One region of the Kitasatospora sp. NPDC057015 genome, then DNA from elsewhere that is predicted to be linked to it. Evidence: riboswitches for the same ligand, from Rfam matches in the RefSeq annotation. Region 1 holds a riboswitch; each other region holds the start of a gene.

What was found. A riboswitch is a leader RNA that binds a small molecule or an ion and turns the genes downstream of it on or off. The one in region 1 is predicted to bind S-adenosylmethionine.
Positions count from the first base shown of each region.
Region 2: another riboswitch for S-adenosylmethionine. It lies ahead of ACFTWP_RS32680 (ABC transporter substrate-binding protein); the one in region 1 lies ahead of ACFTWP_RS02925 (putative leader peptide).
Region 3: another riboswitch for S-adenosylmethionine. It lies ahead of ACFTWP_RS36310 (aminotransferase class V-fold PLP-dependent enzyme); the one in region 1 lies ahead of ACFTWP_RS02925 (putative leader peptide).
Region 4: another riboswitch for S-adenosylmethionine. It lies ahead of thrC (threonine synthase); the one in region 1 lies ahead of ACFTWP_RS02925 (putative leader peptide).

Region 1 covers NZ_JBHUSG010000002.1:274,001-281,232, reverse strand. The annotation lists partial or broken gene ACFTWP_RS02950 (discoidin domain-containing protein) at 1-1,520, shown strand, start outside; gene ACFTWP_RS02945 (DUF1996 domain-containing protein) at 1,629-3,023, shown strand; gene ACFTWP_RS02940 (hypothetical protein) at 3,127-3,708, shown strand; gene ACFTWP_RS02935 (LacI family DNA-binding transcriptional regulator) at 3,874-4,926, shown strand; gene ACFTWP_RS02930 (antitoxin) at 5,124-5,324, shown strand; SAM riboswitch class IV at 5,579-5,691, shown strand; gene ACFTWP_RS02925 (putative leader peptide) at 5,722-5,817, shown strand; gene ACFTWP_RS02920 (AAA family ATPase) at 5,975-7,232, shown strand, end outside.
Region 2 covers NZ_JBHUSG010000047.1:46,766-53,997, reverse strand. The annotation lists gene ACFTWP_RS32695 (tetratricopeptide repeat protein) at 115-831, opposite strand; gene ACFTWP_RS32690 (hypothetical protein) at 974-1,534, shown strand; gene ACFTWP_RS32685 (Gfo/Idh/MocA family protein) at 2,013-2,936, shown strand; SAM riboswitch class IV at 3,141-3,251, shown strand; gene ACFTWP_RS32680 (ABC transporter substrate-binding protein) at 3,478-5,118, shown strand; gene ACFTWP_RS32675 (ABC transporter permease) at 5,115-6,194, shown strand; gene ACFTWP_RS32670 (ABC transporter permease) at 6,195-7,217, shown strand; gene ACFTWP_RS32665 (dipeptide ABC transporter ATP-binding protein) at 7,210-7,232, shown strand, end outside.
Region 3 covers NZ_JBHUSG010000060.1:13,394-20,625, reverse strand. The annotation lists gene ACFTWP_RS36325 (hypothetical protein) at 139-396, opposite strand; gene ACFTWP_RS36320 (rhomboid family intramembrane serine protease) at 604-1,422, shown strand; gene ACFTWP_RS36315 (Lrp/AsnC family transcriptional regulator) at 1,514-1,795, shown strand; gene ACFTWP_RS36310 (aminotransferase class V-fold PLP-dependent enzyme) at 1,849-3,231, opposite strand; SAM riboswitch class IV at 3,282-3,399, opposite strand; gene trpD (anthranilate phosphoribosyltransferase) at 3,586-4,662, opposite strand; gene ACFTWP_RS36300 (hypothetical protein) at 4,937-5,362, opposite strand; gene ACFTWP_RS36295 (heme-copper oxidase subunit III) at 5,813-6,433, shown strand; gene ACFTWP_RS36290 (c-type cytochrome) at 6,623-7,232, shown strand, end outside.
Region 4 covers NZ_JBHUSG010000003.1:238,953-246,184, reverse strand. The annotation lists gene ACFTWP_RS04365 (cupin domain-containing protein) at 68-415, opposite strand; gene ACFTWP_RS04360 (DUF3263 domain-containing protein) at 535-762, shown strand; gene otsB (trehalose-phosphatase) at 840-1,700, shown strand; gene ACFTWP_RS04350 (trehalose-6-phosphate synthase) at 1,684-3,153, opposite strand; gene ACFTWP_RS04345 (glucosyl-3-phosphoglycerate synthase) at 3,195-4,214, opposite strand; SAM riboswitch class I at 4,394-4,525, shown strand; gene thrC (threonine synthase) at 4,543-5,844, shown strand; gene ACFTWP_RS04335 (MoaD/ThiS family protein) at 5,874-6,152, shown strand; gene ACFTWP_RS04330 (cold-shock protein) at 6,825-7,028, shown strand.

The sequences.
Region 1 (7,232 bases):
ACACCACCATCGACGCGCACGTCCGCGAGCTCAAGGCGATGGGCGTCAACACCCTGCGCACCTGGGGCACCGACGCCGGCAGCAAGCCGCTGCTGGACACCGCGGCCGCGCACGGGATCAAGGTCGTCAACGGCTTCTGGCTGAACCAGGGCGCCGACTACGTCAACGACACCGCGTACATGGACAGCACGCTCGACCAGATCAAGCAGTGGGTGACCACCTACCGGAACCACCCCGGCGTGCTGATGTGGGACGTCGGCAACGAGGTCATCCTCACCACCCAGGACCACGCCTACAACGGCACCACGGTCGAGCAGCAGCGGGTCGCCTACGCCAAGTACGTGGAGCGGGTCACCCAGGCGATCCACGCGATCGACACCAACCACCCGGTGACCTCCACCGACGCGTACACCGCGGCCTGGAAGTACTACAAGGACTACACCCCGAGCCTGGACCTGCTGGCCGTCAACTCCTACGGCTCGGTCTGCAACGTCAAGGCGGACTGGATCAGCGGCGGTTACACCAAGCCGTACATCATCACCGAGTCCGGCGAGGACGGCGAGTGGGAGGTCCCGAACGACGCCAACGGCGTGCCCACCGAGCCCTCGGACATCAAGAAGCGTGACGCCTACCTGTCCAACTGGGGCTGCATCACCGGCCACCAGGGCGTCGCGCTCGGCGCCACGGTCTTCCACTACGGCACCGAGAACGACTTCGGCGGCGTCTGGTACAACACCGTGCCGTCCGGCTGGAAGCGCCTCAGCTTCTACTCGGTGGCCAAGGACTACAACGGCAACGTGGGCACCAACACGCCTCCGGTGATCTCCGACATGACGCTGAGCAACACCGCGACCGTCCCGGCCGGCGGCACGTTCAACATCAGCACCACCACCACCGACCCCGACGGCGACCTGATCCGCTACCAGCTGCTCTACTGCGCCAAGTACGCGGGCGGCGGCACCGGGTTCGACCAGGTCAGGTTCACCCAGACCGCCGACGGCCGGTTCACCGCGACCGCCCCGAAGAACCTGGGCGTGTACAAGGTCTACGTCTACGCGTACGACGGCCACGGCAACGTGGGCATCGAGACGAAGTCCTTCCGCGTGGTGGCCCCGGTGGTCAACGGGACGAACGTGGCGCTGAACAAGCCGACCACCGCCTCGACCTTCCAGGCGGTCGGCAACGGCGCGCCGTACCCGGCGTCGAACGCCACCGACGGCAACTGGTCGACCCGGTGGGCCAGCGAGTGGGCCGACCCGCAGTGGGTGCGGATCGACCTCGGCGCCGTCACCTCGTTCAAGCACATCCAGCTGGGCTGGGAGGGCGCCTACGGCAAGGCGTACCAGATCCAGACCTCCAACGACGGCACCAACTGGGCGACCGTCTACTCCACCACCACCGGCACCGGCGGCATCGACGACTTCGACGCCACCGGCAGCGGACGGTACGTCCGGATCAACATCACGCAGCGGGGCACCGCCTACGGCGACTCGCTCTACGAGTTCGGCGTCTACGCCTAGGCCCCGACGGCCCGGCGCACGCCTGATCCAGACCCCCTCGGGGCCGGGGCGATCCCCACTCCTCCCGGCCCCGAGGGCCCCCACCCATCCGTTCGACCTGGAGGTCCGATGCGACCCCGCTTCCTGTCCCGCGGCCGACCGCGCCGCACGTCCCTGGCGGTGGCCTTCGCCGCCGTCCTCGCCCTGACCGGCCTCTCCGGAACGGCCCAGCAGGCCGCCGCGGCCGGCGACCCGCTGATCTCCGCGTCCCGCCCGGTGACGGCCTCGTCCATCGAGAGCCTGAACTTCCCCGCCGGCGCGGTCGTCGACGGCGACCTCAACACCCGCTGGGCCAGCACCTGGACCGACCCGTCCTGGATCCAGATCGACCTCGGCGGCACCGCCGCCGTCAGCAAGGTCGAGCTGGACTGGGAGGCGGCCTACGCCAGCGCCTTCCAGCTGCAGGTGTCCCCGGACGCCAGCAACTGGAGCACGGTCTACTCCACCACCACCGCCACCGGCGGCGTGCAGAACCTCAACGTCACCGGCAGCGGCCGCTACATCCGGCTGTACGCCACCGCCCGCGGCACCCAGTACGGGTACTCGCTGCTGGAGTTCAAGGTGTTCGGCCAGGTGAGCACCTCGACCAGCGGCTACGTGCTGGCCAACCCGCAGGTCACCGGGGTCACCCCGTCGACCAACAACCCGCCGCACGCCTACTTCCACGAGTTCCAGGCGAACTGCTCGGCGTCCCACAACCTGCCGGACGACCCGATCGTCTTCCCCGGCCAGGCCGGCGCCTCCCACCTGCACACCTTCATGGGGGCCACCAACACCAACGCCGCCTCGACCCTGGCCTCGCTGAACACGAGCGCCAGCAGCTGCCTGGCCCCCGCCGACCGCTCCGGCTACTGGATGCCCTCCATGTACGACGGGGCGACGGTGGTCAACCCGGTCGGTCTCCAGACCATCTACTACAAGAGCTCGGTGAACGACTACACCAGCGTGCGGCCGTTCCCGCCGGGCCTGCGGTTCGTGGTCGGCAGCCCGTCGGCCACCGCCACCCAGTTCGCCACCGACCCCGGTTACGTCGCGGGCTGGGAGTGCGGCACCGGCTACCACAGCGTCGACCTGCCGGTCGACTGCCCCGGCGGCGGCCAGGTCGGCGTCCGCTACCAGGCACCGAGCTGCTGGAACGGGCTCTACCTGGACACCCCCGACCACAAGAGCCACATGGCCTACCCGGTCGGCGGGGTCTGCCCGGCCACCCACCCGGTGGCGCTGCCGATGATCGAGTTCAAGGTGGCGTTCCCGGTGAACACCGCGAACATGTCTCAGCTCCACCTGTCCAGTGGACGGGGCTTCTCCTTCCACTACGACTTCTTCAACGCCTGGGAGGCGCCCACGCTCGCCGCGATGGTGAACCACTGCATCGTCGGTGGACTCCAGTGCGACCCGCGCGGCTACGACCAGAACCAGCCCGCCAAGGGCGCCGTGCTCAACGCGCAGTACCTGCTCCCCTGACGGTCCCCACCGCCCGACCCGTGCCCGCGACCGCCCCCGCTCCGGCGGGGCCGGTCGTGGGCACGGCCCGTACCGCGGCCCCACCCGCTCCGAAGGAGACCTCATGACCACCCGGCCCCGCCGGCCGCTGTCACGGGCCGCCGCCGTGCTCCTGCTCTCCCTGGCCGCCGCCTGCGGCGCACCGGCCGGGCCCGGCGCGGGCCCGGCGCCGACCACGGGCGCCGCCGCGCCCGGTACCGCCGGGGGCGTGGACCTCGGCCCCTCGCCCGCCGCCCTGATGGTCTGCGCGGGCAGCGTGCCCACCCAGCTGGCCGGGGCCTTCGGCACCGAGACCACGACCCCGCCCAGCGGGACCTGGGCACAGCACCTGTACACCTGCACGTACGCCTACCCCGAGGGCACGCTGCTGCTCACGGTGAAGGAGCTGGCCGACCGGGCCACCGCCGGCGCGCACTTCGAGGGCCTGCGCGGCAGTGCCGGGCCGGTGACGACCGTCGACGGCCTCGGCGAGGCCGCCTTCACCCGGGCGGACGGCTCGACGGTGGTGCGCAAGGACGACTTCGTGCTGACGGTCGACGTGCACGGGCTCCCGGAGCGTTTCGGGAGGCCGCCGCGGAGCCGGCCGAACGTCTCGGTGACGGTCGCGACCACCGTGATGATCTGCTGGAAGGAGCACGTCGCGTGACGGGAAACGTTTCCCGGCGGGCCCGTACCGGGGCTGTCCGGGCGCATTCCGGTGCCGGAGCGCGCTCCGGCGCTGCCCGCCCGGGCCCGATCGGCTCCGGAGGAACGGCTCCGAGCTGTGACTTTCATGGATAGAGCGCTCTCCCATCGTGCTATAAAAGTCACCATGAGCGAAGCCCTCCGGTCCGCCGTCAACCGGTCCACGACCCTGGAGGACGTGGCCCGGGTCGCGGGCGTCTCCCGGGCCACCGTCTCCCGGGTCATCAACGGCATCCGCAACGTCGACCCCGCCATCCAGGAGAGCGTCCGACTGGCGATCGCCAGCACCGGGTACGTGCCCAACGGCGCCGCCCGCTCGCTGGTCACCCGGCGGGCCGGGGCCCTGGCGCTGGTCGTCTCCGGCGCGGGCGCCGAGGCGGACGGCCAGGCCGGTACCGAGGTCTTCACCGACCCCTTCTTCGGGCGGGTGGTCAGCGGGGTCTTCACCGCGCTGCGCCCGCAGGGCCTGCACCCCGTGCTGATGCTCGCCGACGCCCCCGAGGCCCGCGAGCAGGCCCTCGCCTACCTGCGGCAGGGCAACGCGGACGGCGCGATGGTGGTCTCCACCCACGCCGAGGACCCGCTGCCCGCCCTGCTGCTGGAGGCCGGTGTCCCCACGGTGCTGTTCGGCCGGCCCGACAGTCCGCTGCCGATCAGCTGCGTCGACCTCGCCAACCGGGACGGCGGCCGGCTGGCGGCCGACCACCTGCACGCCCGGGGCTGCCGCCGGGTGGTGACCATCGCCGGCCCCTCGGACGTCCGGGCGGCCCGGGACCGGCTGGCCGGCTTCCACGACGCGATGGCCCGCCACGGGCTGCCGTACCTGCCGCACGCCGAGGCGGACTTCACCCAGGCCGGCGGCGAGCGGGCGATCACCCGGCTGCTGATCGAGCACCCGGACGTGGACGGGGTGTTCGCCGCCAACGACCTGATGGCGCAGGGCGCGCTGGCGGTGCTGCGCGACCACGGGCGGCGGGTCCCGGAGGACGTGGCGGTGGTGGGGTTCGACGACAGCAGCGCGGCCACCGCGGGCCGGCCGCTGCTGACCACCGTCCGCCAGCCGGTGGAGGAGATGGCCGCGGAGATGACCCGGATCCTGCTCGACCACATCGCCCGGCCCGAGCGCGGCGCCACCTCGGTGATCTTCGAGCCCTCGCTGGTGGTCCGGCAGTCGGCCTGAGGGCGCGCGCGGGGGCGCCCGGCCGGGCCCGCCATGGGCGGAGGGCGGCCGGAGTGCGGGGAAACGGGCTGGTCGGCGGCCTTCCGCCGGGGGTGCCGGCGGACCGCGGGCCGGGGCGGCGCAGCCCGCCGGGATGCCGATTCCGGATCTCGTGTCGACCATGGACGTAGTTGGTCACCGAAGACGGAGGTCACATCATGTCCATGCTCGACAAGCTCAAAAGCATGATGAAGGGGCACGAGGACACCGCGCAGAAGGGGGTCGACAAGGCCGGCGACATGGTCGACGACAAGACCGGCGGCAAGTACAGCGGCCACGTCGACACCGCTCAGCAGAAGATCAACGACCAGCTCGGCAACCAGTCGATGCCCGGCGAGGACCAGCCGCCGCAGCCCTGACGGCACGGACGTCGGTGCCGCGGGCGCCGTACCCACCCGCTCCCCCCGCCGGCCCCGCCGGCGGGGGACGAGTGGTGCCCGGGCGGCTCCTGCCCCGAGCGGCCGGCACCTCGGGCCCGGGTCGCCGTGGGCTCGTGCTCCCCCGCCCGCCGGGATGGTCGGCCGTGTTACCGGCGGGTCAAAGCCCTGTTGCGTGACAGGGCGTGACCGAACATCGATTGACGGGGCCGTTCGGGCATTCGTACACTCGCAGCGGCGAAGAATGTCAGCTTTGGGCCCCGGCCGGCTGACTGGCAACCCTCCACTGTGGCGGGGTGCCGCCGGGGATAAGCCGGGTGGCATGGGTGTCATGCCGCAAGCACAGGTGCCCCGGCTACACAGGGGGATGGAGACGGTCATGCAGCGCGTGCACGGCAGCCGTGCCGTTCAGCTCAGACTGGTGGCCAGGCTGGCCGTCGACCTCGTCCGCAGTGCCAGCTCACTCTGTCGTTGAGGCCACTCGGCCGCACCCCGTAGAGGGTCGCGGTCCGGTTCGCGCGTCATGCCCACGGGCCCTGTCGGGCCACTGACGCACCTCGTTTCCGGCCTCTCGTACGACGGGTAGCGCAGCGTTGCGCGGCCCGGTCGTGCGCCCTGCTCCAGGAGAGCGGATGCTCACGTCCCCCGCGCGCCCCGCGCGTCCTGTCCATAGATCCGAACTCTCAGGCCGTGACGGCGAGTTGCGGCTTCTTCACGATGCCCTGGACCGCTCGCTGCGCGGCCGGGGCGGCGTCGTCGCCCTGGGCGGAGCAGTGGGGACGGGCCGCACCGAACTGCTGCACGCCTTCTCCGACACCGCCGCCGACCACGGGGTCCGCGTGCTGTCGGCGGCCGGATCGCCGCTGGAGCGGGACTTCCCGTTCGGGATCGTCCACCAGCTGTTCCAGAGCGCCGGACTCGACCCGGCCGCCGACGCCGAGGCCGCACGCCTGCTGGACACCACCGCGACCCCGGCCGACGACGGCAGCCCCCGGCTCACGCCCCGCGCGCTGCACGGGCTCTGCTCGCTGATCCTGAGACTCGCCGAGCGGGTGCCGCTGCTGCTCGCCGTCGACGACCGCCAGGACGCCGACGCCCGCTCGCTGGAGTTCCTGCTCTACCTGGTCCGGCGCACCCGCACCTCGCGGGTGCTGACGGTGCTCGGCTCGCGCGAGACCATGACGCCGCCGAACCCCTTCTTCGAGGTCGAACTGGCCAGCCAGCCGCACCACGAACGGCTCCGGCTCGCCCTGCTGCCGGCCGGCCTGATCAGCGACCTGCTCCGCGAGCGCTTCGGCGCGGATGCCGCACTGCGCCTGACGGCCGAGGCGCACACGCTGACCGGGGGCAACCCCCTGCTCGTCCAGGCCCTGCTGGCCGACCAGGAGGCCGACGGGGCACGGCACGAGCTGGTGGTGGGGGAGAACTACCGGCGGGGGCTGATGAACTGCCTGCACCGGATGGACCCGCTGGCCCTGCGCTACGCCCGCGGCGTGGCCGTGCTCGGCCGGGCCGCCGAGCCCGAGCTGCTGGCCGAACTGCTTCTGCTCGCACCGCAGTCACTGCCCCGGGCGTCCTACCTGCTGCACTCCGCCGGGCTCTTCCGGGACGGCGGGTTCCGTCACCAGACGGCCGGCGGGGACCTGCTGGCCGCCATGACCCCGGAGGAGCTGGCGGCGCTGCACCACCGGGCGGCCCTGCTGCTGCGGGCGTCCGGCGCACCCGCCGCGGTGGTGTCGGAGCAGCTGCGCGCGGCCGAAGGGCACGTCCGGGCACCGTGGGCGGTGCCGGCGCAGCCGGCCGCCGGCCTCGGGGAGGCGCTGGAGGAGGTGCTCAGCGACTGCGACCCGGGCGAGCCGGCCGGCTGGGCGGAGCTCTGGGCACCGGGCG
Region 2 (7,232 bases), on a different contig from region 1:
ACGCCCTGGACGTCCAGACCGAGGAGACGGGGCACCTGGTGCCGGCGGTCGACGTGTTCCTGTGGCTCCTGGCCTGCAGTGGACCCGCCGTGCGATGCGCCGTGACGGGCCCGTTCAGTAGAAGTCATCCCGGTGGCGCATGGGATTGACGGCATCGCGGCGCTGCTGCTGGAGGTCGGCCGTCCGGGCTGCCTCGATCTCCCGCAGGTGCGCCTGACTCTGTAGGGTCATCATCGACCCCAGCGCGTGACGCCCGGTCAGCGGATTGTCCACACAGGAGCGGTACAGCGCGGCGGCCCGACCGGGGTCCTGGTAGAGGGTGCGGTAGAGCTCGGCCGCGCGGTACTGGGCGTACGGGTGCTCCCGTGCGGCCGCCGCCAGAAAATACTCCATCGCCTGCTCCGCGGGGGCACGGGTGAGGGGCAGCAGCCGCTCCAGGTACAGCTCCCCCAGGGTGAGCATGGCTTCTGGCTCGCCCAGTCCGGCCGCCACGCCGTACCAGCGGGCCGCCTCGTCGAGCGACTGCGCGATGCCCGCTTGGGGGCAGCCGCGGTGGTGGAGTACGGCGAGGTAGTAAGCGGCCCGCGGCGAATCCGGGCTCGCCCGCAACCGCTGCACCGCACTCGCATACCTCCCCTCCACGAAGTCGACGTGCCCCAGAAGCTCCACGGCGCCACTGTGACCGGCATCCGCAGCGGGTTCCAGGAAGAAGACAGCCGCCGCACGGTACTGCGCACCGTTCCAGCACTGCAGGCCGATCCGGTAGTACTCCTCGGCGGTCACAGGCTCGCGTCCGTCCACCGTGAAGTCGATCCCCTGCCACCGCACCACGGCACCGTCTCCCTCGTCCCGACCCACCGCGGCGGGGCGGCCACGGAACTGCGCCACTCGTCGGTTCCGGTGGCCGAGGTGGGTGTCTGCGGCTCATTGTGCCCCAGCACCGGGAAGGCCGAACCGACGGTGGAGCACTGCCATGGTGCCGGGCGTCGGGGTGGGCGGCCCTCTGGATCGCGGCCTGGCGGTGGAGCGCGGCCATGACCCCGGGGGAGAGGCTGATCCAGGCCCGGCCGGCCTCGGTCTTCGGCTTCCGGAGGTGAATCTTCCCGTTGTCGATCGCGGCGAGGGTCCAGCGGACGTAGAGCTTGCGGTCCATGAGGTGGACGTCCGACCAGTGCGGGGCGAGAACCTCACCGCGGCGCATGCCGGTGCCGAGCATGACCTCGAACAGGTCGGTCAGCTGGTCCGCGTACTGCTCTGCACCGTGCTGCAGGAAGGTCGCGGCCTGCTCGGGGGTCCGGCAGGTGCGCTCGGCTGCGCGGGGCTTGGGCGGCACGGAGTGCTTGGCCGGGTCGTAGCGCAGCCGCCACGACCGCACCGCAACGTTCAGCGCGTTGCGCAGGGTGGACACGGCCCGATGGACGGTGACACGCCCGCGCTGGGCCTTCAGCTGTGCGGTGACCCAGGCGCCGATGTGCTCCGGGCGCAGGCCGAGGGGCCGGAGGTGGCCGAAGGCGGGCAGGATGAGCGCGCATGAGCGCCGTGGGCGAAAACGGACGTCTATGTACGAAGCAAAAGCTGACGATGCCTCAGGTGCGAGGGGATCCGCAATTGGCGAGACGCGGATGACTCCTCTAATTCGCCTGCAAATAAGAGTGGTTGAGCAACAAAAAGTCGAGACGCTGAAATCTCGACTATCGGCAATAGTTGAACCCCTTAACTCGGGGGTCAAGGGGTCTTCGCTCCTGTGGGTCTCGATAACAGGTCGGCGTTCCAGGCTGGAGGAGAAGAGCTCAGTACGCATGATCGGACATCGCGCAGGCGAGCATGCCTGTCGATCGGCACTGTCGGTCGAGGTGTGGAGTCTGGTCGAGCGTCCCAGGGGGGTGGTCCGTGCGGTGCGGCGTGTCGGTGGTTGAGGATTTCTCGGCCCTCGGGTGGGGGCTCGGCGGCGGGGGATCTGTCCCGCATAGGGTGGGGCCAGTCGATGATCGTGCGCACCAATAGGAGACCCGATGAGCCCCACCCCTGCCCCCGACGCCCTGCTCCCGGTCGCGGTGATCGGTCTCGGGGACATCGCGCAGAAGGCCTACCTCCCGGTCCTCACCGCACTGCCCGGTCTGGACCTGCGGCTGATGACCCGTGACCGGGCGAAGCTCGACCGGATCGGCGACGCGTACCGTCTCGACCACCGCTACACGGACCTCGGCGACCTCATCGACAGCGGCGTGCGCGCCGCCTTCGTCCACGCGGCGACCGACCAGCACGTGCCGATCGTCGAGCGGCTGCTGACGGCGGGCATCGACGTGTACGTGGACAAGCCGCTCGATTACACCATCGCGGGTGCCCGGCACCTGGTGGACCTTGCGGAGAAGGCCGGCCGCTCCCTGATGGTGGGTTTCAACCGCCGTCATGCTCCCTCCTATGTCCAGGCGAAGGAGCGTCCGCGTGACCTGATCGTCCTGCAGAAGAATCGCGAGGGTCTGGCGGAGGCTCCTCGGTCGCTGGTCTATGACGATTTCATTCACGTGGTGGATTCCTTGCTGTTCCTGGTGCCGGGCGAGGTCGAGCACGTGGACGTCCGCTCGCGGGTCCGCGGCGGCCTGCTGGAGCATCTCGTCCTGACGCTCGCGGGCGACGGTTTCACCGCGCTCGGGATCATGAACCGGATGTCCGGTTCCACCGAGGAGATCCTGGAGGTCTCCGGCAGCGACTCGAAGCGCGAGGTCCACAACCTCGCCGAGGTCATCGACCACCGCGGCCAGCCCACGGTCCGCCGCCGGGGCGACTGGGTGTCCGTCGCCCGCCAGCGCGGCATCGAGCAGGTCGTGCTGACCTTCCTGGACGCCGTCCGGGCCGGCAAGACCCTCGATGCCCGCGACGCGCTGCGCACCCACGAGCTGTGCGAGCTGATCGTCGAGCGGATCGAGTCGGCCTGAGCCGGCGGCGGGCTCGGCCGGTCGGGGCAGCCCCGACCGGCCGAGCCCTGGCCGATCGCCGGCCGATGCGTGTCCGAAGGCGCCCCGAGGTCCCACGACCGGCCGGTGGAGCGGCCACCGGCCGGGGGCGGATGGGCGCCCGCCAAACAGGGTGCCGTGGACAGGCATTGACGCCGGGTTACCCGGTGATCTACGGTTCCAGCGCGCCACGAGTTCCGGTGTCCAAGCCCTGGCTGGCCGGACGGCAACCCCCCTGACGCGGCGGGGTGCTCCAGGTGAAGGCACGGCGGACATCCCGTTCCGCAAGCGCGATCGCAGCGGCCGCAGGGCCGGCTGCCAACACCAGGAGGTCGGTATGCGGCTGTTTCGCCGTCGCCACATCGACCTGTTGCTGGTCTCCAGCGCGCTCTGTCGTCACTGACCACCGTACGGCCCGACGGCCGGACGATCCCGGTGACCGACCTCTTCGCGACAGGCCACGCCCGACCCCGGGCCCCCGGCCTGCTCGCGTCCATCACGCGTGCTGGAGCAGCGAATTCCCATGTCTACTTTCACCGGCTCGGCCGGACAGTCCTTCCGTGTCCTCTCCCTCGGCACCGCGGTGCTGGTGGCCCTGACCGCCTGCACCAGCGCCCGGAGCGGGTCCGGCGACGGCGGCGGTTCGGCGAAGGCCCTCGTCATCGGGACCACCGACCAGGTGACCGGCCTCGACCCGGCGGGCTCCTGGGACGCGGGGTCGGGCACGATCGAGAGCGAGGTGTACGCGACCCTGCTCACCGCGAAGAACGGCTCCTCGGACGTGTCGCCGGACTTGGCGGCCGGCATCGCGCTGACCGACCCGACCACCTACACGGTCACCCTGAAGCCGGGCCTCAAGTTCGCCAACGGACACGAACTGACCTCCTCGGACGTCAAGTTCAGCTTCGACCGGCAGCTGAAGATCGCGGACAAGAACGGCCCCTCCTCGCTGCTGTACAACCTCCAGTCGGTGGCCGCGCCGGACCCGACCAAGGTCGTCTTCACCGTCAAGTCGGCCAACGACACGCTGTTCCCGCAGATCCTCTCCACCGCGGCCGGCTACATCGTGGACGAGGAGGTGTTCCCCGCGGACCGGATCCTGGAGGACGCGGCCGTCATCTCGGGCCAGCCCTGGAACGGTCCCTACGCGATCGGCAGCTACGACAAGAACTCGCTGGTCTCCTTCACCGCGAACAGCGCCTACCAGGGCCAACTGGGCACCCCGAAGACGAAGAACGTCCAGCTCAAGTACTACACGGACGCCAGCAACCTGAAGCTCGACGTCCAGCAGGGCACCATCGACGCGGTCTACCGCACGCTGCCCACCACCGACCTGCAGGACCTGTCCACCAAGCAGGGGATCGTGGTGCACACCGGCTCCGGCAACGGCATCCGGTTCATCGTCTTCAACCTCAAGACCCAGCCCTTCGGTTCGGCCACCCAGCAGGCCGACCCCGCCAAGGCGCTGGCGGTCCGCCAGGCCGTCGCGGACTCGGTCGACCGGGCCCAACTCGCCTCGCAGGTCTACAAGAACACCTTCCAGCCGCTCTACACCTCCGTCCCCGACGGCATCACCGGCGCCACCCCCGCCCTCAAGTCGATCTACGGCGACAAGCAGGGCGGCCCGGACAAGGCCGCGGCCGCGCAGCGGCTGGCGGCGGCCGGGGTGAGCACCCCGGTGGCCCTCAACCTGCAGTACAACACCGACCACTACGGCTCCTCCTCGGCGGACGAGTACGCGCTGGTCAAGACCCAGCTGGAGGCCACCGGCCTGTTCAAGGTGAACCTCCAGTCCACCGCCTGGGCCCAGTACGGCAAGGAGCGGGTCGCCGACCAGTACCCGCTCTACCAGCTCGGCTGGTACGCGGACTACCTGGACGCCGACAACTACCTCTCCTCCTTCTACGCCGACAACAACTGGGTCAACAACGGCTACAGCGACCCCGCGGTGCTGGCGCTGATCAAGCAGGAGGAGACCGAGACCGACCCGGGCAAGCGCACCGCGCTGATCAAGCAGGCGCAGGAGGCGACCGCCGCGGCGGTGCCGCTGGTGCCGCTGCTCCAGGGCTCCACCGCGATCGTCACCCGCAGCGGCGTCAGCGGCGTGCCGGACCAGCTCACCAGCGCGTACCAGTTCCGCTGGGCGGAGCTCGCGAAGAAGTGACCGTCCACACCCAGGACACCCCCGGCGCCGTCGGTTCGACCGGCGGCGCCGCCGGGTACGCCCTCACCCGCTACCTGATCGTCCGCTTCCTCCTCATAATCCCCACCGTCCTCGTCCTGGTCAGCCTCGTCTTCTTCCTGATGCGCGCCACCGGCGACCCGATCACCACCGCCTTCGGCGACCGGCTGACCCCGGACCAGCTGCACGCCAAACTGCACCAGGCGGGCTACGACCGGCCGCTGTTCACCCAGTACCTCGACTACCTGCGCGCCACCCTGACCGGTGACTTCGGCACCACGGCCACCGACAACCGGGCCGTGTCGGAGGTGCTGCGGAACTTCGGTGCGGCGACCGTCGAGCTGTCCTGCTACGCCCTGGTCGTCGCCCTGGTCGTCGGCCTGCCGCTGGGCATGATCGCCGCCTCCTACCGCGACCGCGCGCCCGACGTCGCCCTGCGGCTGTTCGCGATCCTCAACTACGCGACCCCGGTCTTCTTCCTCGGGCTGCTGCTGAAGCTGGTGTTCGCCATCTGGCTGGGCTGGTTCCCGGCCTCGGGCCGGGCGAGCATCGACGTCCAGCTCCAACTGCAGGACCAGACGAGCACCACCGGCGTGTACCTGGTCGACGCCCTCCGCAGCGGCGACGCGGGGGCCGTCACGGACGTGCTGAGCCACGCGGTGCTGCCCGGCCTCGCACTCGGGCTGCTGGTCGCCGGCGTGCTGCTCCGGCTGGTCCGGACGAACCTGATCGGCACCCTGTCCGCCGAGTACGTGGAGGCCGCCCGCTCCCGCGGGGTCGGCCGGCTCCGACTGGTGACCAGGCACGCCACCCGGCCGGCCCTGATCCCGGTCGTCACCGTGTTCGGTCTGCAGGTCGCCGGACTGCTCGGCGGGGCGGTGCTCACCGAGACCACCTTCGAATGGAAGGGCCTCGGCTACGAACTCGCCCACTACCTGACGGTCCGTGACTTCCCGGCCGTGCAGGGGATCGTGGCGCTCTTCGCCGTGGTCGTCGCGTTGACCAACTTCCTCGTCGACGTCGTCGCGGCGCTGATCGACCCCCGAGTGAGGTACTGAGTGGCGGACAACCTGCTCGTGCGGCCGGCCGCCGGGCCGCGCCGACGACGACTCCCGCTGCCCGGCGGGGCCCGCGGCAGCGTCGGGCTGCAGCGCGCGATGCTGCTGACCGGCGCCGCGCTGACCGGCCTCTTCCTCCTCGCGGCCCTCCTCGCCCCGCTGCTCGCACCCTACGGATACGCCCAACTGCGCAGCGGTACCGAGCTCTTCGGATCCCGGCAGCACCCGAGCGGCGAGCACCTGCTGGGTACCACCGTCGCCGGCTACGACGTCCTCTCCCGGACGCTCTGGGGCACCCGGACGGCGCTCGGCATCATCGTCGCGGCGCTGCTGCTGTCGGTGGTCGCCGGAGTCCTGCTCGGACTCGTCTCCGGGTACCTCGGCGGCCGGCTGGACCGGCTGCTGGTGGGGCTCGCCGACGCGATGTACGCCTTCCCCTCGCTGCTCCTGGCGATCGTCATGTCGATCGTGATCAGCGGCGGGCAGTCCAGCCTGTTCGGCGGCCTGGGTGCGGCGGCCTGCTCGGTCGCGGTGGCCTTCGTGCCGCAGTACTTCCGGGTGGTGCGGGCCGAGGTGGCCCGGGTGAAGGCCGAGCCGTTCGTCGAGGCCGCCCGGGTGATCGGCGCCGGCATGTGGCGGATCATGTTCCGGCACGTGCTGCGGAACTCGGTGCGCACCCTGCCGCTGATCCTCACCATCAACGCCTCGGAGGCCATCCTCACCCTGGCGGGCCTGGGATTCCTCGGCTTCGGGATCGAGCCCAACTCGGCCGCGGAGTGGGGCTACGACCTCAACCGCGCGGTGGCGGACGTCACTTCGGGGATCTGGTGGACCGCACTGCCACCCGGGCTCGGCATCGTCCTCACCGTGCTCGGGACGACACTGCTCGGCGAGAGCCTCACCGACCTGGCCGACCCCCGGCTGCGCCGCCGCCCCGGCCAGGGACGCACCCCCGCCCCGGCGGTACCGGCACAGGCGGCACCGGCACAGGTGGTACCGGACGGAGACCCCGGCAATGACTGACCTGCTGCGCATCGA
Region 3 (7,232 bases), on a different contig from region 1:
CCGGGCCCGGGCCGGGGGCGGGGCCGCCGGGGGGGCCCCCCGGCGCGGGCCCAGGGCGGGGCGGCGGGGGCGGCCCCGGGGCGCCGGCGGGGCCCGGGCAGGGTGCCGGGGCCGCGGGCGGGCCGACCGGCCGCTGCCTCAGGCCTGCTCGGCGGCCTCGGCCTCGGCGCCCGGACGGTCCACCAGCTCGACCTGGTCGACCGCGTTGCACCAGCGGCAGCGCACCGACTCGACGGTCTCGGCCAGCACCTCGGTCTCCTCGACCTTGGACTCGCCCGCCAGGTCGAAGTGCAGGTACTCGACCACCCTCGCGGTCCGGGTCACGTCGAAGCGGGTCAGGTTGCCGCACAGCGTGCAGCGCCAGCGGGTCTCTGCGGTCAGGGCGGGGACGGTCATCGGGGGGTCCTCTCGGCGGTTCCCTGGTCTGGGCGGGAGGCGCTCCCCCCGGAGCCCGGCGTCGGCGGCGGGAGGCGGGGAATGCCCGCCCCCCAGCCTATTGCCTGGGGCCTGCGCACCCGCCACCGGTCCGGATCATGCTCCGCGGTCACCCACACGCAGTACGGGCCGGTGTCGCCGCCGCACGGCCGAGGAATGCTCACCCTCATGGCGATCCCGGTCCTCGACCCCACCGGCGCGCGGGACGGGCGCCCGGCCGTCCCCGTCCCCGTGGTCACGTACGCCCTGATCGCCCTCAACACGCTGGTGTTCCTGCTCGGCCCGGCAGCCGGTCTGAACCCGCTGTACGGCTCCGGCCAGGCCCGGGTCTGCGCCGAGCAGCGCTACGAGCAGCGGTGGGGGGTGATCCCGGCCGAACTGCTGGAACACCGCCCGCTGGAGGCCGGGCGGATCGTCCAGCCCGAGTCCTGCGTGCTCGCGCCCACCCCGGGCAAGTCCCCGGTGCTCTCGGTGCTCAGTTCGCTGTTCGTGCACGCGAGCTGGCTGCACCTGGTGGGCAACATGCTCTTCCTCTACGTCTTCGGCGCCGGCGTGGAGGAACGGCTCGGGCGGGCCCGCTTCGTCCTCTTCTACCTGACGGTCGGCGCCCTGGCGACGTACGGCTACGCGATCGCGGAGGTGCACTCGGCCGACTCGACCCGGGTGCTGGTCGGCGCGTCGGGGGCGATCGCGGGCGTCCTCGGCGGCTACCTGCGGCTGTACCCGAAGGCCAGGGTGACCACGCTGGTGCCGCTGCTCCTCTTCCTGCCGCTGCGCTTCCCGGCCTGGCTGGTGCTCGGTCTCTGGTTCGCGCTGCAGTGGTGGTCGGTGCGCTCGGCCGGGTTCGCGGGCACCGAGCGGCCGCCGGGCTGGACGAGCGTCGCGTACCTGGTGCACGTGATCGGCTTCGCCGCGGGCTTCCTCTTCACCTGGGCCGCGCGGGCCGCCGCCCGCCGGGGCCCGGTGGGCCCGCCCGCCACGGGCTGAGGACGCGGGCCGCCAGGGCGCCGGTCGGCGGCGCGCTGACGCCGGGCGGGGCGGCGGCTACGCTGACGACACCCCACAAAGGAGCAGCAGAGTGATCACCGCCATCGTCCTGATCAAGACCAGCGTCGACCGCATCCCGGAGATCGCCGAGGCGATCACGGCCATCGAGGGTGTCAGCGAGGTCTACTCGGTGACCGGCGGCTACGACCTGGTGGCGATGGTCCGGGTGCGCAGGCACGACGATCTGGCCGACGTGATCCCCGGTCAGCTCAACAAGGTGCCGGGAGTGGCGCACACCGAGACCCAGATCGCCTTCCGCACGTACTCCCAGCACGACCTGGAGGCGGCGTTCGCCCTCGGCCTCGACGAGTAGCCGGGCCGGCCGGTGCCGGCGCCAGGGCCGGCACCGGTGCCGCGGGCGCCTGGTCAGCCGGCCCGGCGGGTGTCCGCGACGCAGCGCCCGCCCTCGCTGCGGTAGTTCCAGGCCGCGCCCTCGGTGACGAGCTCGCGGACCGCGGTCAGGAACCGGTCCACGTGCTCGTCCGGGGTGCCGGCGCCGAAGCTGACCCGGATCGCGTTCAGGCTGCGCTCGCCGGGCAGCGAGGCCTCCGGCGCGCCGCACTCCGACGGCGGGGCCTCCTCGCCGCCGAGCAGGGTGCGCACCAGCGGGTGGGCGCAGAACAGGCCATCGCGCACGCCGATGCCGTACTCGGCGGAGAGCGCCGCCGAGAAGTGCGAGCTGTTCCAGCCCTGGACGACGAAGGAGAGCACGCCCACCCGGGCGACGTCGGTGAGCAGCGGGGTGTCACCGAACAGGCTGAGCACCCGGACCTCGGGGATCTCGGCCAGGCCGGCCTTGAGACGGGCGATCAGCTGCTGCTCGCGGGCCTCCAGCGCGTCGAAGCCGGCCTCGGTCAGCGCCCGGCAGGCGGAGGCCACCGCGTAGGCGCCGATCACGTTCGGGGAGCCGGCCTCGTGCCGCGCCGGGCCGGAGTGCCACTCGACGGCGACCGAGCCGTCCACCTCGCGTGCGACGGTGCGGGTGGCACCGCCACCGGCCAGGTACGGCTCGGCGGCGTCCAGCCAGTCGCTGCGGCCGGCCAGCACCCCGGAGCCGAACGGCGCGTACAGCTTGTGTCCGGAGAAGGCGACCCAGTCGACCCCGAGCTCGCGGACCGAGACCCGGTGGTGCGGGGCGAGCTGCGCGGCGTCCAGGACGACCCGGGCGCCGTGGCGGTGGGCGGTCTCGGTGAGCTCGGCGACCGGCCACAGCTCGCCGGTGACGTTGGAGGCGCCGGTGACGCAGAACAGCTTCGGGCCCTCGCCGGCGCCGGCCAGCGCCTCGTCCAGCGCGGCGACGGCGTCGGCGTGCGAGCGGGGGGCGCGCAGGTAGCCGACCTCCAGGCCGTCCCGGCGCCAGGGCAGCAGCGACGCGTGGTGCTCGGTCTCGAAGACGAAGACCCGGGTGCCGGCCGGCAGGGCGCCCGCCAGCAGGTTCAGCGAGTCGGTGGTGGCGCGGGTGAAGACCACCTGGTCGCCGTCCCGCAGGTCGAGGAACTCCTCGACGGTGCGGCGGCTCTGCTCGAACAGGTCGGTGGAGAGCTGCGAGAGGTAGCCGGCGCCGCGGTGCACGCTGCCGTAGTAGGGGGCGTACGCGGCGACGTCGTCCCAGACCCGCTGGAGCGCCGGGGAGCTGGCGGCGTAGTCGAGCGCGGCGTAGCCGACCTTCTCGCCGTTGGCCAGCGGGACCTGGACGTCCTGGCCGAGGACGGCGAGCGGGGCGCAGAGTTCGGTGGTGGTCACGGACATGTTGATGCACTCCTCTGAGGTAAGGACCCCGGGAGTGCGACTGTGCCGGTGGTCCGCGCTTGCCACGCGGACGGTCTGCCGCGCGGCCCGGTCCTCACCCAGGGCACCCCGCCACGGACGGAGGGTTGCCGGACAGCAAGCTGGGGCTTGTCGCTGTCACTCATGACCTGGCGAAAACTCTAGGCGGCGCCCGCCTGGTGGTCAAACAACAGTCCGCCATGTGGACAGGCCCGCCCGGCGCGGGGGCACGGCGAAGGCCCGCGGAGCACGGCTCCGCGGGCCCGGTGCGGTGATCGCCGCCGGCCGCCCGGCGGCACGCGCGGCTCCGGAGCCCGGCCGGCGCCGGACACCCGCTCAGCGGCGGGCGGTGGCCTCGGCCCAGTGCTTCAGCACCGACTGGGCCGCGCCCGAGTCGACGGCCGCGGCGGCGCGGACCATGCCGGCCGCGAGCTGCTCGGCGAGCGGGGCCTCGGTGAGGTCCAGGGCGACCAGCGCGGCCGCGGTGTTCAACAGGACGGCGTCCCGTACGGGCCCGCGCTCGCCGGCCAGCAGCCGGCGGGCGACCTCGGCGTTGTGGGCGGCGTCGGCCCCGCGCAGGGCCTCGATGCCGACCAGCTCGATGCCGACGTCGCGCGGGTCGAAGGAGGTCTCGGTGACGACCCCGCCCTTCACCAGCCAGACCCGCGAGGTGGTGGAGATGGTCAGCTCGTCCAGGCCGTCGTCACCCCGGAAGACCAGGGCGGTGGCACCCCGGCGGGCCAGCACGCCGGCGATCAGCCCGGCCAGCCGGGTGTCGAAGCAGCCGATGGCGTGCGCGTCCACCCGGGCCGGGTTGGTGAGCGGGCCCAGGATGTTGAAGGCCGTCGGCACCCCGAGGTCACCGCGGGCGGTGGCGGCGTGCCGCATGGCGGGGTGGAACCTGGCGGCGAAACAGAAGGTGAGGCCGACCTCCTCGGCGATCTCGGCGACCCGTCTGGCACTGAGGTCCAGGTTGATGCCGAGCTTCTCCAGCACGTCCGAGGAGCCGCTGGAGGAGGAGGCGGCGCGGTTGCCGTGCTTGACCACCTTGGCGCCGGCGGCCGCGGCGACGATGGCCGACATGGTGGAGATGTTGACCGTCTTCGCGCGGTCCCCGCCGGTGCCGACGATGTCGACGGCCGGGCCGGGGATGTGCAGCGGCTCGGCGTGCTCGTACATCGCGGCCACCAGGCCGGTGATCTCGTCGACCGTCTCACCCTTGGCCCGCAGGGCCACCATGAAACCGGCCACCTGCGCGGGGCTGGCCGCGCCGCTCATGATCTGGTCCATCGCCCAGGCGGTGTCGTCCTGGGTGAGGTCCTCGCCCCTCAGGAGTGCCGACAGGAGGTCCGGCCAGGTGCGGACCACCTGCACGGGGTCGTTGCCGCCGTTCGCAGGGTGCGCGTTCACCATGGCCGACTCCAGCTCTCGTCAGTGTCACCGGAAGGGCTCCGGAAACAAGGAGGCCAGCCTATCCAGCGGCGCACCGGGCCCGCCCCCGTCGCCGCTCCCCTTCTCTAGTACTGAGACGAGCCACCGGTGCCGCGACGACGCACCGGCACCGGGACGGGCCGCTCCCACCGGGAGGGGCCCCGGCCCCGACCTGAGCGCACGGGAGCGGGCGACGGCCGGGCGGGCGCCCCGGGCTCCCGCCCGGAGCGCCCGGGGTGCCGGGCCGCCGGGGCCGTCAGCGGGCGGCCGGGGTCCGGCCCGCGATCCGGTTGCGGAGCAGGGTGGCGGCGGCCTCGGCCAGCGCCACCGGGTCCACCGGGTGGGAGATGGCGGCGTCGGCCCGGCTCCAGGCGGCGAGCCAGGAGTCCTGCGGCCGGCCGATCAGCACCAGCACGGGCGGGCAGCCGTAGATCTCGTCCTTGAGCTGGCGCCCCAGGCCCAGCCCGCCGGCCGGGACGGCCTCGCCGTCCAGCACGCAGAGGTCCACGCCGCCCTTCTCCAGTGCGCGGAGCACCGCGGGCGTGGTCGCGCACTCCAGGTAGTCGAGTTCGGGGAGGTCCGCGGCCGGGCGCCGGCCGAGGGCCGTCCGCACCTGCTCGCGGGTGTTGCGGTCATCGCTGTAGACGAGGACGGTGAGCGTCTCGTCGGTCGTGTGCGCCATGGGGCCCTGCTCCCTCAGATGTGATCCGGACCACGTCCACCTCTTCCGGATGCTACTCCCGATCACCCGCCGTGGAGCCCCTCCCGCGCGATCCGGTGGCGGAGCGCTCCGCGTCCGGTTGCGGACGGACCCGGCCCCCTCCCTTCCAAGGCGACGCGCTGGACCGTCATCCGCCTGGACGCGCCGCGTCACCCTCGCGCGCACAGACCACCCGTACGGCGGACCCGCTAGCCGACCCCACGGGCCCGCGGGGTCGGCGACACGCAGGGCAAAGGAGTGCTCGACCCCCTTCAGGGGGCGCCGGACGGCCCGAACAACCGTCAGAAAACGGACATAGTCGCGCCGACCGGGCTGGCCGGGGCCCTGTCGGCCCCCAACGGGGCATATCGCACGCACCGGACACTCCGAGGGACACCCCCCGGCGTGAAGACGGAATAAGGGACCGACATAATGTCCGTCGTGGCGACAGCAACAGCAGTAGAAACCGGGCACGCGCACGGATCGGTCAACCGGCCGAACATGGTCAGCGTCGGAACGATCGTCTGGCTGAGTTCCGAGTTGATGTTCTTCGCGGCCCTCTTCGCGATGTACTTCACTCTCCGCTCCGTGAAGGGGGCGGAGTTCTGGAGCGAGAAGGCGCACGCGCTCAACGTGCCCTTCTCCTCCGTCAACACCACGATCCTGGTGCTCTCCTCGCTGACCTGCCAGCTCGGCGTCTTCGCCGCCGAGCGCGGTGACGTGAAGAAGCTCCGGTCGTGGTTCGTCATCACCTTCGTGATGGGCGCGATCTTCATCGGCGGCCAGATCTTCGAGTACACCGAGCTGGTCACGAAGGACGGCCTGTCGCTGTCCTCCGACCCGTACGGCACGGTGTTCTACCTGACCACCGGCTTCCACGGTATGCACGTGACGGGCGGTCTGATCGCCTTCCTGCTGGTCCTGGGGCGCACGTACGCTGCCAAGCGCTTCACGCACGAGCAGGCCACGGCCGCCATCGTGGTGTCGTACTACTGGCACTTCGTCGACGTCGTGTGGATCGGCCTGTTCGCGACCATCTACCTGATCAAGTAACCAGCTGATCAGGTCGCTGGCCGCCGGCCGCGAGGGCGCCCTCACCGGCGACGACCCCTGCTGGCCGGTGAACGACGCACCCACCGACCGACCGCGCGCGCAGCCCTAGACAGGCAGCCTGCCGTGCCGGCCAGACCGGCCGCCGGGCGCACCCACCAGTCGACCAGATCCTGACACCGGGGTTATTCCGTGAAAAAGCTCTCCGCACGACGGCGCCACCCACTGGCGGCGCTGGTCGTTCTACTTCTCGCCCTGGCGGCCACCGGGGGGCTGTACGCCGCGTTCGCGCCCGCCGAGAAGGCGCAGGCCGACACCGCCGCGCAGTCGCTCGCGATCGACGAGGGCAAGAAGCTCTTCGCGGTCGGCTGCTCCTCATGCCACGGCCTCAACGGCGAGGGCAGCAGTGACGGTCCGAGCCTGGTAGGCGTCGGTTCCGCCGCGGTCGACTTCCAGGTCGCCACGGGCCGCATGCCGGCCCAGCAGCCCGGCGCGCAGGTGCCGAAGAAGAAGAACATCTACTCCCAGCACGAGATCGACCAGCTCGCGGCGTTCGTCGCGTCGCTCGGCCCCGGCCCGGTGGCGCCGACCGAGGAGCAGTACAAGTCGACCAACCCGGATGACGTGGCGGCGGGTGGCGAGCTCTTCCGCACCAACTGCGCGCAGTGCCACAACTTCGCGGGCAAGGGCGGTGCCCTGACCCAGGGCAAGTACGCGCCCATCCTGGAGAACGTGGACCCGAAGCACATCTACGAGGCCATGCAGACCGGCCCGCAGAACATGCCCTCCTTCCCGGACACGA
Region 4 (7,232 bases), on a different contig from region 1:
CCGCGACCCCGGGCCCGTACCGGCACGGGTACGGGCCCGGGGCGCGTCAGCGGGGGAGCGGGGCGGGTCAGCCGAGGGTCAGGGCGTACGCCTTGCGCAGGGTCTCGTGCACCGTCCAGGTGGTCCGGTCGCCCGCGTGCAGCACGGCGCAGTCGCCGGGCCCCACCTCCAGCGTCGGGCCGTCCTCGAAGGCGATGGTGGCCCGGCCGCTGAGCACCACGAAGAGCTCGTCGGCCTCGGTGTCGGTGACCACCCCCGGGGTGATCTGCCAGATCCCGCGCAGCTGGCGGCCGTCCTCCGACTCCCAGAGCACCCTCCCGGACACCTCGGGGGTGCCGGAGACGATCTGGGCCGGGTCCAGCGGGTCGGGTTCGAGCTCGGCGGTCGGGATGTGCAGGGCGAAGCTGTCGGTCATGCCCCGACGCTAACCCGCCCGCCGGCCGCGACGGGGGCGCCACAGTGTGTCGGACCGGCGGGGGAGAATGACACCTCGTAGGGCCCGTACGGGCCCGGCCGGACACGGAGGTGAGGGCGATGGCCGAACTCGGAGCACGCGACCTGGCCGTCCTGGCGCTGGAGGCGCGGGCCTGGCGGACGGCGGGCGCCAAGGAACGGGCCATCCGCGAGGAGCTGGGCCTGTCCGGCACCCGCTACTACCAGCTGCTGAACGCCCTGCTCGACCGGCCCGAGGCCCTCGCGCGGGACCCTCTCCTGGTCAACCGGCTGCGCCGGATCCGCGAACGCAAGCGCGAGGCCCGCTGAGGCCGCGACCCGCCCGCCGGGGGAGCCCCCCGCGCGCTGGCCGGTGTGCCGGGCGCGGCCCTGGGTAGGGTCGGACCATGGCCATCACCGAGTTGCCGGAGCCGGTTACCGCTGCTGGACGCGAGGGGCTGGCGGCGCTGCTCGCCGACCCCGGCGGGGCGGTCGCCGCCTTCGACTTCGACGGGACGCTCGCCCCGATCGTGCCCGACCCCGCCCGGGCCCGCGCCCACCCCGGCGCGGCGCCCGCGCTGGCCGCACTGGCCGCCGCCGTGGGCTCGGTGGTCGTGGTGACCGGCCGGCCGGCCGGGCTGGCGGTCGAGTACGGCGGCTTCGCCCGGGTGCCCGGGCTGGTCGTGCTGGGCCAGTACGGCGTCGAGCGCTGGGACGCGGACAGCGGCGAGGTGCGGGCGCCCGAGCCGCACCCCGGTGTCGCGGCGGTCCGCGCACTGCTGCCGGCTCGGCTGGCGGACGCCGGTGCCCGCCCCGGCACCTGGGTGGAGGACAAGGGCCGGGCGCTGGCCGTGCACACCCGCCGCGCCGACACCCCCGAGGCGGCCCTGGAGCTGCTCCGGCAGCCGCTGGCCGCACTGGCCGCCGAGCACGGGCTGATGGTCGAGCCCGGGCGGCTGGTGCTGGAGCTGCGCCCGCCGGGCGTGGACAAGGGGGCGGCGCTGAGCGCCTTCCTGCGCGAGCGCGCGGCCCGCTCGGTGCTGTACGCCGGGGACGACCTGGGTGACCTGGCGGCCTTCGCGGCCGTGGAGAAGGGCCGCTCCGAGGGCGTGCCGGGCCTGCTGGTCTGCAGTGGCGCGGTGGGCGACGCGCCGGTGCGTGAACTCGCCGACCGGGCGGACCTGGTGGTCCCCGGCCCGGCCGGCGTGGTGGAGCTGTTGGAGCTGCTGGTGCGGCGGCTCGGCGGGAGCCTCAGCCCAGTGCGTTGAGCTGGTCGAGGAACCACTGCTGCGGCGGCAGCGCGGTGGCCGCCGCGGCCAGCCGCTTGGTGCGCTCGGTGCGCTCGGCGGCGGGCATGGTGAGGGCGGTGTGCAGTGCCTCGGCGGTGGCGATCACGTCGTACGGGTTGACGCTGATCGCGTCCTCGCCGAGTTCCGCGTGCGCGCCCGCCTCCCGGGACAGCACCAGGGCGCAGCCCGCGTCGGAGACCACGGGGACCTCCTTGGCGACCAGGTTCATGCCGTCCCGGATGGGGTTGACCAGCGCCACGTCGGCCAGCCGGTAGGCCGCCAGGGACCGCGGGAAGTCGTCGTTGACGTGCAGGATCAGCGGCTGCCAGGTGTCGGTGCCGAACTCCTCGTTGATCTCCCCGGCGATCCGCTCGACCGAGGCCGTGTACGCGCGGTACTCGGCCAGGTCGGTCCGCGAGGGGTAGGCGAAGGCGACGTGCACGACCCGGTCCAGCCACTCGGGCCTGGTCCGCAGCAGGTGCCGGTAGGCCAGCAGGCCGCGGACGATGTTCTTGCTCAGCTCGGTGCGGTCCACCCGGACGATCGTGCGGCGCTCGCCCACGGCCGCCCGCAGGGCGGTCAGCCGCTCCTCGACGTCGGGCCGGTGCGAGCGCTCGCGCAGGAAGTCGGCGTCGGCGCCCAGACCGTGCACGCCCAGCGCGGTGGTGCGGCCCGCGTGCGTGACGGTGAGCGCCTCGCGGTCGACCTCGGCGCCGAGCAGGTCGGCGCAGCAGTCCGCGAAGGCGAGCGCCCAGCGGCGGGTCAGGAAGCCGGCCCGGTCGGCGCCCAGGATGCCGGTGAGCACGGCCTCGGCGACGTCGTCCGGCAGCATCCGGTAGTAGTCCGGCGGCGCCCACGGGGTGTGCGAGAAGTGGCCGATCCGCAGGTCGGGGCGGCGGGCCCGGAGCAGCGCGGGCACCAGGGACAGGTGGTAGTCCTGCACCAGGACGGCGGCGCCCGGGGCGGCCTCGGCGGCGAGCGCGTCGGCGAAGGCGGTGTTGTACTCCTCGTACGCCTGCCACTCGGTGCGGAACCCGGCGTCGAAGGCCGGTTCGGTCGGTGTGGCGTAGAGCAGGTGGTGGACGAACCAGAGGGTCGAGTTGGCGACCCCGTTGTAGGCCCGGGCGAAGGTGTCGGGATCGATGTCCAGCATCCGGACGGCCTGTCCGCCGACGTCGTGCCCGGCGCGGTCGAGCCGGCCGTCCGGGGCCTGCCGGGCCGCCGTCCGGTCGGCGTCGCCGAGCGCCGCGCAGACCCAGACCGCCGAGGGGTCGTCGATGGCGGAGAGCCCGGAGACCAGGCCGCCGCCGCCGCGGCGCAGGTCCAGGCCGCCGTCCTCGCGTCGGCTGAAGGACACCGGACCGCGGTTGGACGCCACCAGGACGGGGGCGCTTCCGGTCGTACTCGAACGTGCCGTCGTGAGATCGCCCATGATGGGAACCTTGCCGTGGTCCGGCGCCCCCAAACGTCCCTTCACGCGGTGTGACGGCTCACATACTCCGCGACCGTGTGCATCGGCGGCCGCTCCAGCGCGCCGACCGGGTGGGTGCGGGCGGTGAAGCCCCCGCCGGTCCGGGTGAACTGGGTGAGCAGCGGGTGCACCAGGTCCGCGGAGGCCTTGAGCCGGTGGGTGCGGTCGAGGCGTTCCAGGGCGGTGCGGTAGATGGTCGCGGCCATCCTCCCCAGCGCCTGGCTGTCCTGGTGCCGGTGGTGGCGGACCCCCACGTCGACCTGGGCGAGCGCGTCCAGCCCGGCCGTCTCCAGGGCGTCCACCAGCAGGCCGAGTTCCACGCCGTAGCCGGTGGGGAAGGGCAGCCGCTCCAGCAGCGAGCGCCGGGCCGCGTACTCCCCGCCGAGCGGCTGCACGAAACCGGCGAGTTCCGGCCAGTGCAGGTTGAGCAGCGGGCGGGCGACCAGCTCGGTGACCCGGCCGCCGCCGATCGGGTCGACGGTGCCCTCGCCGGCGCCCGGCAGCTCGTACGGGCGGTCGTACATCGCCTTGACCAGCTGGATGCCCGGATCGGTCAGCAGCGGGCCGACGATCCCCGACACGAAGGCGGGGTCGAACTCGCGCAGGTCGGCGTCCACGAAGCAGACGATCTCGCCCGAGGTGACCAGCAGGGAGCGCCACAGCACCTCGCCCTTGCCGGGTTCGGCGGGCAGCCGGGGGAGTATCGCGTCCCGGTGCACCACCCGCGCGCCGGCGCCGGCGGCGACCTCGGCGGTGCGGTCCGCCGAACCGGAGTCGACCACGACCAGTTCGTCGACCAGCGGGAGACGCTCCATCAGCTCCCGGCGGATCGTCGAGACGATGGCGCCCACCGTGGACTCCTCGTCCAGGGCGGGCAGCACCACGCTGATCGTGCCGGCCCGGCCGGCCGCCTCCTTGGCGGCGAGCAGGTCGCGCACCGGTCGGTCGGCCGCGCTCCAGGACCGGCGGCGCAGCCAGGAGGCCACCTCCGGGAGAAGCGCGGGGGGCAGCTCGGCAGGCACGGCACACTCCTTGGTGGGCGCCCTCGATGGCGCGCGTCGGTGGGGCACTTCGCGTCGGTCGGGCATCTCGCGTGGCGGACGGACCGCTTCACGGTTGACGCCTTCGGATACAGTCTTCGTACAGCGCTTAGACCTTCGCACGCCGGGGTCGCCCGCTGCGCAGGACCACAACTTCACAGAGCTCATCCAGAGGGACTGAGGGAACGGCCCGTCGACGTCCCGGCAACCTTCTCGCACGGCCGTTTCGCGGCCCGGCGGGACAGGTGCCAATTCCGTCCTGTGGCGCGCCCGCGTCACGGGGAAGATGAGGAGAGAGGCCTCCGCCATCATGGCTATCACCGCGACCAACGCTTCCGGCGCCGCAGACGTGACCGACTCCGTCGACCTCGGCCCCGCCATCGCACTCTCCTGTCGCGAGTGCGGCACCCGCTTCCCGCTCGGCCCGAGTTTCGCGTGCCTGGAGTGCTTCGGCCCGCTGGAGATCGCGTACGACTTCGGCTCGGCCGGCGCGGACGAGCTGCGCAAGCGGATCGAGGCCGGCCCGGCGTCGATCTGGCGCTACGCCCCGCTGCTGCCCGTCCCCGCGGACGTCGCCTCCAAGCCGAACCTGAACCCGGGCTGGACCCCGCTGGTGAAGGCCGACAACCTGGGCCGCGAGCTCGGGTTCACCGCGCAGCTGCACGTCAAGGACGACTCGGGCAACCCGACGCACTCGTTCAAGGACCGCGTGGTGGCCTGCGCCATCGAGGCGGCCCGCGCGTTCGACTTCACCACCCTCTCGTGCTCGTCGACCGGCAACCTGGCCGGCGCGGTGGGCGCGGCGGCCGCCCGGGCCGGGTTCAAGTCCTGCGTGTTCATCCCGCACGACCTGGAGCAGGGCAAGGTCGTCATGGCCGGGGTGTACGGCGGCGAGCTGGTCGGCATCGAGGGCAACTACGACGACGTGAACCGCTTCTGCTCGGAGCTGATCGGCGACCCGGCCGGCGAGGGCTGGGGCTTCGTCAACGTCAACCTGCGGCCGTACTACGGCGAGGGTTCCAAGACCCTGGCGTACGAGATCTGCGAGCAGCTGGGCTGGCGCCTGCCGGAGCAGATCGTGATCCCGATCGCGTCGGGCTCGCAGCTCACCAAGATCGACAAGGGGCTGCAGGAGCTGATCAAGCTCGGCCTGGTCGAGGACCGCCCGTACCGGATCTTCGGCGCCCAGGCGGAGGGCTGCTCCCCGGTGTCGGCCGCCTTCAAGGCGGGCCGTGACGTGATCCGCCCGGTCAAGCCGAACACCATCGCCAAGTCGCTGGCCATCGGCAACCCGGCGGACGGCCCGTACGTGCTCGACATCGCCCGTCGCACCGGCGGCGCCGTCGAGGACGTCACCGACGCCGAGGTGGTCGAGGCGATCAAGCTGCTGGCCCGGACCGAGGGCATCTTCGCCGAGACCGCGGGCGGGGTGACCATCGGCGTGCTGAAGAAGCTGGTCGAGACCGGGCAGCTGGACCCGGCGAAGGAGACGGTCGCGATCAACACCGGCGACGGTCTCAAGACCCTGGACGCGGTGGCCGACGCCGGTCTGACCGTGACCATCCGCCCGACGCTGGAGTCCTTCCGGTCGGCCGGCCTCGCGTCCGCCTGATCCCCCATCACGCTAGGAGAGCCACCGCCATGAGCGCCAACGTCCGCATCCCGACCATCCTGCGCACCTACACCGGCGGCGCCGCCGAGGTGGCCGCCGAGGGCGCGACCCTCGCCGAGGTCATCGCCGACCTGGAGAAGAACCACGCGGGCATCGCCGCCCGCGTGCTCGACGACACCGGCAAGCTGCGCCGCTTCGTCAACATCTACGTCAACGACGACGACGTGCGCTTCGCCGAGGGCCTGGCAACCGAGATCAAGGACGGCGCCAGCGTGTCGATCATCCCCGCGGTGGCCGGCGGCTGCTGACCGCCCCCGCCGCCCGCGCCGGCACCCGCCGGCGCGGCCCCGCAGGTCCCGTCCGCCGGGCCGCTCCGTCCCGCCTTCCCCGGTCGCCCCGGGAGGGCCGGCGGGGCGCCGGTGGACCGAGCCGCCTTCGTGTCCGGAATTCAATTCTCCGGTCGTGAAGGCGGCTCGCCGCGTTGGGGTGGGAATTCGGCCGTCCGAGGCGGAGTAAAGTGTCGGACAGCTGATGACCGGGCCCCCTCCCCCGCCAGCCGATCGCCGCCCCCGTGGGCGCCCCGCACGTTCGTGTCCCGTCCGGCCGCTGAGACCGGCTCACATGTCGTGCCCGTGAAAGATGTCAGGCAGGCGTCAGAATTCCGGCCGCTATTTGCGGCATTCGTCCGCTATGCCCGGCGTGATATGCCGAATTTCTCCGCATGCATCCCGTATTGCGCCTCGACGGCTGCCGCGAATTCCCGCTGGCTGGGCCTGTTGCAGAGGGCTTCGATACGGATACATTCAGCCGCGATCGACGCATTCACCCGCTCGACGACCACCGTCCGGTGGCCCATGGCGGGCGGCTGCGGCGTGCACGGCTGCGCTCAGGGGGGGTTCCCCGGGCCGGCCTCAAACCAGACCCGGGCCCGCGACCTGCGGGATCCGTGAAGGGCCAGCACAGCACTAGGGGAGTTCGGAATGGCTCAGGGCACCGTCAAGTGGTTCAACGCGGAGAAGGGCTACGGCTTCATCGCGGTCGACGGTGGTGCGGACGTGTTCGTCCACTACAGCGCGATCCAGATGGACGGCTACCGCACCCTCGAGGAGGGCCAGCGGGTCGAGTTCGAGATCTCCCAGGGACAGAAGGGCCCGCAGGCGGACATGGTCCGCGCGGCGGTCTGACCCTTCCGGACCCAGGAGCCTCGGCTCGGCCCACGGGCTGGTGATCCGCTTCGACCGACGGGCCCGTACGACGTGAGTCGTACGGGCCCGTCGGCATGTCCGGCCCGGGTCGTGCGTATCGGAGGCGTCGGCGGGCGGCCCGGCGGGCGGCGGGGGCCGCGGGAGCGGCGCGGGCGGGGCGACGCGCCCGGCCGGATCGTGGGT